DNA from 2 places in the Alcanivorax sediminis genome. Region 2 is predicted to be linked to the other one. Evidence: predicted binding sites of a transcription regulator. Region 2 holds the regulator's gene; the other holds the start of a gene.

Region 1 (3,782 bases), 230 kb from region 2:
CTCAACTACCCAACATCTTTGCCAAAGCTCGCCAGGCCCAGGCCATCTGGGCGGCCAAATCGTTCCGGGAGCGTGCCCGCCACATTCAATTGATGCGCGAATACATTGTCGACCGCGCGGATGACCTGGCCCGCACGGTCAGCGAAAGTAACGGCAAAACCCTCACCGACGCGCTGGCGACGGAAGTCCTGCCTTGTGCATTGGCCTGCAAATGGTATGCAAATAACGCCGAGAAATGCCTGAAGGAAAAGAAACGCCCTGGCGGCAGCATCCTGTTCTTTAACAAACGGACCAGCGTGATGCGCGTACCGCTGGGCGTTGTGGGTATCATCAGCCCATGGAACTACCCGCTTTCCATCCCGTTCGGCGAGATCGTCATGGGGTTGATGGCGGGTAACGCCATCATCCTGAAAGTGGCCGCAGCGACGCCGGCAGTGGGCCGCGCTATCGAGAAGATCATTGCCGCCGGCGAACTACCCGAAGGGCTGTTCCACCACGTGGTAGGTTCCGGCTCCAAGGTAGCCACCGGCATGTTCGACAATGGCGTCAACAAGCTGTTCTTTACCGGCAGTGTGCCCGCAGGAAAGACCCTTATGGCACAAGCCGCACAGACCCTGACCCCGGTTTCACTGGAGCTGGGCGGTAACGATCCCATGATCATTCTGGAAGATGCCGATCTGGAGCGGGCGACCAATGGAGCCGCCTGGGCAGGTTTCCAGAATGCGGGCCAGAGCTGTGGTGGAATCGAACGTATCTATGTGGTCGATGCGGTTTATGATGAATTTGTAGATTTGCTCGCCCGCAAAACCCGCCAGCTTCGCCACGGTGTCGGCTGCAAGGGGTTCGATGTGGATATCGGCAGCCTCACTACCGCAGGCCAGTTACGTACAGTGCAGCAGCACGTGGAAGACGCCCTGGCCAAGGGCGCCCGGATTGAGGCGCAGTCCCGCCCCGTGGGTAATGTGGAAAATGGCTTCTTCTTCCCCGCGACAGTGCTGACCCAGGTCACCGATGACATGCTCACCGTGTGCGACGAAACTTTTGGCCCCGTCGTTGCGGTACAGCGCGTTGCCAACGAAGAGGAAGCCATTCAGAAGGCCAACGATTCTCATCTGGCACTCACCTCTTCCGTTTGGACCCGTGACAACAAACGTGGCCGTGCTATCGGCGCCCGTTTGCAGTCCGGCGTGACCACCGTCAATGATCACCTGTACAGCCACGGTCTTTCTGAAACCCCGTGGGGGGGTGGTAAGGAGTCCGGTATTGGCCGTACCCATGGCCCTGAAGGGCTGGAAGAAATGACCCAGGCCAAAGCCATTAACTGGGACATCCTGCCTTCCAAGCGGAATATCTTCTGGTACCCGTTCGATGAAGCGACTTACAACGGCATAAAGAATGCACTGTACTTTGTGTTTCCGAAAAGTATCGGACAGATGCTGGGGGCTTCACTGAAGCTGACTCCGTTCCTGGTGAGGAAGATGTTCACTCGCTGGAAAACATAAAGACGCAGTTAACAGCGCGCGGGGAAGCCCCGTGCCACAGATACGCAAGAGGCCGCGCCCAGGCATTGGACGCGGCCTCTTGCGTTAAAAAATGATCGATATTCAGCTGTGACAGCCTGCCTGCAGGCGAAATGGTGCCTCATGGAGAACCTTGACCCAGATCATTACGGGCCACAGGTTGATACGTCTATGCTAAGGGTGTCCAGATTGAGGAGAGACAGCAATTATGTACACTGACCCTATGGTTCTTGCCAGCCTTGCCGTCATTGGAGGGATTTTCCTTTTCGCAGGTTGTTTCGCCCTGTTCATATGGCTGGACGCTGGCAACGACGAAGAAATCAGCGACCCAAAGTAGTTCTTTTTCTCTCATCTTTTAAACACAAGAGGCCGCATCCAATGCCTGAACGCGGCCTCTATGATTAATAGCACGCACAGACCAACCCCGCGCGCTATTCATTATTAACTATTAACTGATCTCGTCCAGCCAATCCTGCGTCGGCACATACCACCAGGAACTCATCACCGGGCGGGAGAACTCCAGCAGGCGATCCTTGACGGTGTCATCCGCGATTCCGTACATGCGACGCAGCAAGTAATCGTGACGATCCAGTTCGCAGGCAAATGCCACGAAGTACAGGCCATGTTCCGCGGTATCACCATACGGCACTGAACGACGCCACAGTTTCTGAGGCACCCCATCACGTTCCACATCGGTGCGACCCACATGCGCATCTGGCGGCATCTTGTCGGCCTCGAACTCCACGGCGTCTGCCTTGGTGCGGCCGATAACCCGCTCTTGCTCGTCCACAGGCAACGTGTTGAATGCCTTTAGATTATGCACCCACTTCTGAGTCAGTAGCCAACTGCCTCCGGCGCCAGGGTGAGCATCCGGAATAAAGGTGGCCAGCTCTGCCTTTTCCCCTGTGGGGTTACCAATGCCATCCACGAACCCCGTCAGGTCACGCATGTCATGGTAAACAAAGCCATTCAGTTCCAGCTGAACCGCCAGGTCGTCACCCACTGCCTCTCGCACTTGCAGGGCAGTGTCGAAGACATCACTGCGGCTCTTACCCTGAACCCAGATCCACAGGTCACCCTGGGTGGCAGGCACATGACCTTCCAGGGAAAATGGCGGAAAACTGAAGCGATTGTCCAGCCGCGACCACAGGTTCGGGCCAAAGGCGAGCATGACAGGCGTGCCTGCCTGCTTCAGCGCATTAACGCGCTGCACCAGATCACGCACGGCACTGTCTGAAAGTCCACTGGTCAGACAAAACTCAAAAAAGAGATGGTACTGGAAACTGCGGTCAAAAATACCCTCTTGCGGTGTCGACACCTGCAACTCCTTAGTTATCTGGTCCCTGTCCCGAGTGTATCAGCCCGAGCCATTCATGCCTCAGGATTATCCTGAAAAGCAATGCCGGCCTCAAAGCCGGATACCGGGTAGTGTCATTTCCTGCCGTTTTGAAACAAATTGAAATACCCGCTGGTGTTCCGGCAGCGGTCCATCCGATAAGATTGGCACACATTAGTTAACTGACAACCGATATGAACCCTTGGCTTGGACTGGATCGTCTGGCGTTCTTCCTGATCCGTATTTTTTTGCGGCTGTGCACACGTGCTAACGTGTTTCCCGCCGCCCCTGACGAGTTGCAGCTGGTGCCAAATACTCCAGTGGTATATGTGCTGCGTGATCGGTCAGCCTCTGATGCTGCAGCAGCGGACCAATCTGCACGCCAACTTGGACTGTCGTCAGCCCTTGGCGGGCTCACACTGGGCAAAACCCGCTTGCGTCACAGCTATTTCCAGCTGTACCGCCGTCAGTTCAGCAATCGCCGCCAGAGTGCGCCTATTTCTCCACCGCGCCTTGAAAAAATGGTTGCTGCGTTGCGAGAAAACCCGGAAGCCGATGTTCAGCTGGTGCCGGTTTCCGTTTTCTGGGGCCGCCGGCCTGAGAAGGAGAGTTCCTTCTGGCGTCTGCTGTTTTCGGATAACTGGTCTCCCGCCGGCTTCATCAAGAAATTTTTCATCATTATCACTCAGGGCCGTCAGCTGTATGTGAAGTTCAATCAGCCCATGTCCCTGCGCACCCTGGTGGATCAATGCCAGACTGACGAGCAGGCGGTGCGCAAGGCGTCCCGTATCTTGCGGGTGCATTTCCGTCGCCAGCGCGAAGCCGCCATTGGCCCGGATCTGTCTCACCGCCGCACCCTGGCAAATACCGTGGTGGAAGCCCCCTCCGTTCAGGAGACCATCCGTGCAGAAGCCAAGCGCCAGGAA
Region 2 (3,782 bases):
CTCCCAGTTAGAGCGGGCGCAGAGTCATTTCCGCATGCTCTCAGGCCTCTATGGTGTATTACGCCCACTCGATCTTATGCAGCCGTACCGCCTGGAAATGGGCACCAAGCTCGACAATGATCGAGGAAAGGATCTCTATGCATTCTGGGGCCACACTATCACTGATCAGCTCAATGCGGATATGAAAGCATTGAAAACGGATGTCCTGGTCAATCTCGCCTCTAATGAATACTTCAAATCTGTGAAAGCCAAAGATATACACGGCCGCATCATCGAGCCTGTATTCCAGGACGAGAAAAACTGCAAGTTCAAGGTAATCAGTTTTTACGCGAAGAAAGCGCGAGGGTTAATGGCCGCCTGGATTCTGAAGAAGGGGATTAAAGACCCTGCAAAACTGGTGAATTTCGATGTGGCGGGCTATCGCTACTGCGAAGACGAATCCACGGCAGACAAGCCGGTATTCAGAAGAGGAGAACAATAGGCAGGCGGACGAGTGCAAGCAGGAAACGCAAAATCCGACATTGACCAGGCTTTGCGTTTCAACACTCGCAACTCAATACCGATTAGTTATCCTTGTCCTTGTTTTCAAACTCGCTTCTGGCCGCCAGAAGACCGGTTTTGAGGCCATCCCAGGCAATTTCGAGACCATCCTTGATGTCCTGCCAGGCATCTTCGCTGCGGGACTCCAGGTCTTCCAGCTTGGCTTCAAACTCTTTCCGCTGTTCATTGAATTCCGACAGCTTCTCTTCGGCTTCCTCTCGCCACTCGTGGCTGAGATCGCCAATGCGAGCCGCCAGGCGGTCACGCTGATAATCCCAGTCTTCCAGTTTCTGACGGACAGAATCTACAAAGTCCTTTTTCTCTGACATGGTCTTCTCCGTAATCAGGATTTCCAGGGGGTCTGAAAATCATCAGGCTTAACCACCAGCACATCACAGCTGGCCCGGGTTATAACGGCTTCGGCAGTGGCTCCCAGTAGCAGCCGTTCTGGCAGCTTTCGGTGCACGGTACCGACAATCAGCAAATCTACGTCGTTATCTTTGCAGTAGTGGGACAGGGTAGGGGCCACAGCCCCCTCAAGCATGACCAATTGATCAGAGGCAAAACCCTGGCCACTGGCGAACCGCTTGAATACCGCTTTCTGGCTCTCCTTGATATCTTCAAGGCTGCCACTGAACTCGGACAGGGCTTCCCCCATGAGCAGCACCAGGCTGTCGTCTACCGCATCCATGACATGGCAGACTTTCAGCGAGCCATCCAGCTGCTGCGCTATCGCCTGCGCCTGCGCGGTGACTTTCACCGACAATGAGTCAACCTCATCCTTGCCCGTCTCAGGGTCCACCGCCAGTAGTAGAGAAGGCGGGTTCTGCCAGGGTTGGCTGTGGATACAAAGCACATCACATGGCGCCTTGCGGATCAGCTGCCAGTCACGCGGGGTGAACAAGTGTCGCTTCAAACCACTCTCGGCACTGGTGTGCACCACCAGCACGGCGGGGTTGAATTGGAGGATGATGTCGCGCAGCGCATCGATTTCACGCTTTTCCCACAGCACGTGCGCGCTGCAGGTCATGCCGTGGGCCAGTGACGCGATCCTCTTCTCCCAGGCATGACGAATTTGGGTCGTGGCGGCCTCCAGTCTCTGCTTGTCATAACCCACCGCACGCACCATGGCGGAGCAATAACCGTTAACGGCAATAACGAGCGAGGTGCCACGGGCGGCGGCCAACTGCTTGGCCTTCTCAAAAGCGGGCTGAGGCGACTTGAGATCGGTATCCAGCACGACCATGACAGGCTGTGTCACAGGGAATCCTCCAGGGCAGGATCATGACCACACAGTTTGCCACGATCGAGAATCTCTACCTCACGGCCTTCTGCTCGCAACCAGCCGTTTTGCTGGAAACGAGTGAAAATGCGACTCACTGTTTCAACCGCCAGGCCAAGGTAGTTGGCAATGTCATAGCGAGACATGGGCAGTCGAAAAGCACGGTGACTCAGGCCTCGGCGCTGATGACGAGCCGACAGCGAAAGTAGCAGGGATGCCACTCGGTCATCCGCATTCTTCTTGCTGAGCAGCATGTGTAGCTCACGATCAGCCCGAATTTCATTACTCATCAGACTGAAAAAATGATGCTGTAAAGACGGAATTTTCTGCGACAACGCTTCCAGCTGCGAGAAGGGGATTTCACAGACTGTGGCCGTTTCAAGCGCTTTGGCATTGGAAATGTGATGAGCGGTACTGATCCCATCCATGCCAAGCACTTCCCCGGGCAGGTAAAAACCAGTGACCTGCTCATCCCCCTGATCACTCAGCACATAGGTCTTGATGGCACCGGATCGCACGGCATAGACCGCCTCAAAGCTGTCCGAAGCACGGAACAGGTGCTCGCCACGCTTTAGCGGGCGGCCTCGGTGAATAATATTGTCCAGCTGGTCCAGCTGGGCGGGGGCAACAGCCAGAGGCAGACAAACCGGACTAAGGCTGCATTCGCTACAGGAAACATGCTGTGACACGGGGTAACTCCCAAATCTTACGCTGCGTAAAGACACTGTCAGTGTAGTCCAACAGCGTCAATAATCACTCAGAGAATACGGCTATATTTTACTGTCGGCTTCTCAGTCATGTATTGATCAAAAGGCTGCACCAGGGCCCGGCTGACCAGCCGGCCCTGATCGGTGATTTTCAAATGATCCGCCGACAGGGTCACCAGGCCCTGATCGGCGAAAAAAGCCCAGCGCTGGAGCGCGTCGGCAAAGGTTTCAGCAAAATTGACGCCCCAACGCTGCTCAAAGGCGGGGATATCCAGATGAAGGTCGCACAGCAAGCGCATGATGACATCTTGGCGAATGCGATCATCCGAAGTTAGCAGATAGCCTTTTTCAATAGGGATCTGGCCATTTTCGACCCGGGTTTGCCACTGCTCGATGCCTTTCTCGTTCTGGACGTATAAATCGCCAATCTGACTAATGGCGCTAACCCCCATGGCGATCAGGTCTGCATCACCATGCAGACTGTATCCCTGAAAATTCCGGTGCAGTAGCCCATTCTTCTGCGCCACTGCCATTTCATCGGTCTCCAGAGCGAAGTGATCCATGCCAATGAAGCGATAGCCGGCACTTTGCAACATCTCACCAGCCCGGACATACATCCTTACTTTCTCCTCCGGGGAGGGCAGTTCATGACTGTTGATCTGTCGTTGTACCTTGAAGCGGTCTGGCAAGTGCGCGTAGTTATACAGCGAGATTCGTTCCGGTTTCAGCGTAATGATCTTGTCCAGGGTGCGCATCATGGAGGCTTCTGACTGGCGTGGCAGCCCACTGATCAGATCCAGATTGATGGAGCGGAAACCGAAATCTCTTGCCCAGTGCATGGTGTCTCGGATCATTTCCCAGGACTGGATTCGGTTTACCGCCTCCTGAACGCCGGGGTCCAGATCCTGGACTCCCAGGCTGACACGATTGAACCCCAGCCCCCGCAGCAGCCCCAACCGCGAACGATCTACAGTTCTCGGATCAATCTCGATGGCATAGTCACCCCGGTCATCCTCACGCAAGTTGAAGTGCCGGGCCATGTCGTAAACCAGCTCGGTCATTTGTGCATCGCTGAGATAGGTCGGAGTACCACCCCCCCAGTGAATCTGGGTCACCTGACGTCGATCATCGATCATGGCCGAGCGCATGCGAATCTCATGCTTCAAGTGCTTGAGGTATTCTCCAGCCCGAGCGCGGTTGGCGGTGATAATGCGATTGCAGCCACAGTAGTAACAAACCGTGCTGCAGAACGG

The links. Region 2 encodes FNR, which switches genes on or off when oxygen is low (the NO sensors DNR and NnrR bind a similar motif). Its sites were predicted from a motif close to TTGATNTANATCAA; they were not measured.
Region 1: a site for FNR is predicted at 1,654-1,667, ahead of ccoM (cytochrome c oxidase subunit CcoM). Genes of this name have one in related genera too.

Annotation. Positions count from the first base shown of each region.
Region 1 covers NZ_WIRE01000001.1:2,858,977-2,862,758, forward strand. The annotation lists gene GFN93_RS13060 (aldehyde dehydrogenase family protein) at 1-1,502, shown strand, start outside; gene ccoM (cytochrome c oxidase subunit CcoM) at 1,729-1,857, shown strand; gene GFN93_RS13065 (Dyp-type peroxidase) at 1,969-2,838, opposite strand; gene plsB (glycerol-3-phosphate 1-O-acyltransferase PlsB) at 3,051-3,782, shown strand, end outside.
Region 2 covers NZ_WIRE01000001.1:2,624,080-2,627,861, forward strand. The annotation lists gene yaaA (peroxide stress protein YaaA) at 1-481, shown strand, start outside; gene GFN93_RS11990 (sll1863 family stress response protein) at 564-869, opposite strand; gene GFN93_RS11995 (universal stress protein) at 884-1,801, opposite strand; gene fnr (fumarate/nitrate reduction transcriptional regulator Fnr) at 1,798-2,511, opposite strand; gene hemN (oxygen-independent coproporphyrinogen III oxidase) at 2,580-3,782, opposite strand, start outside.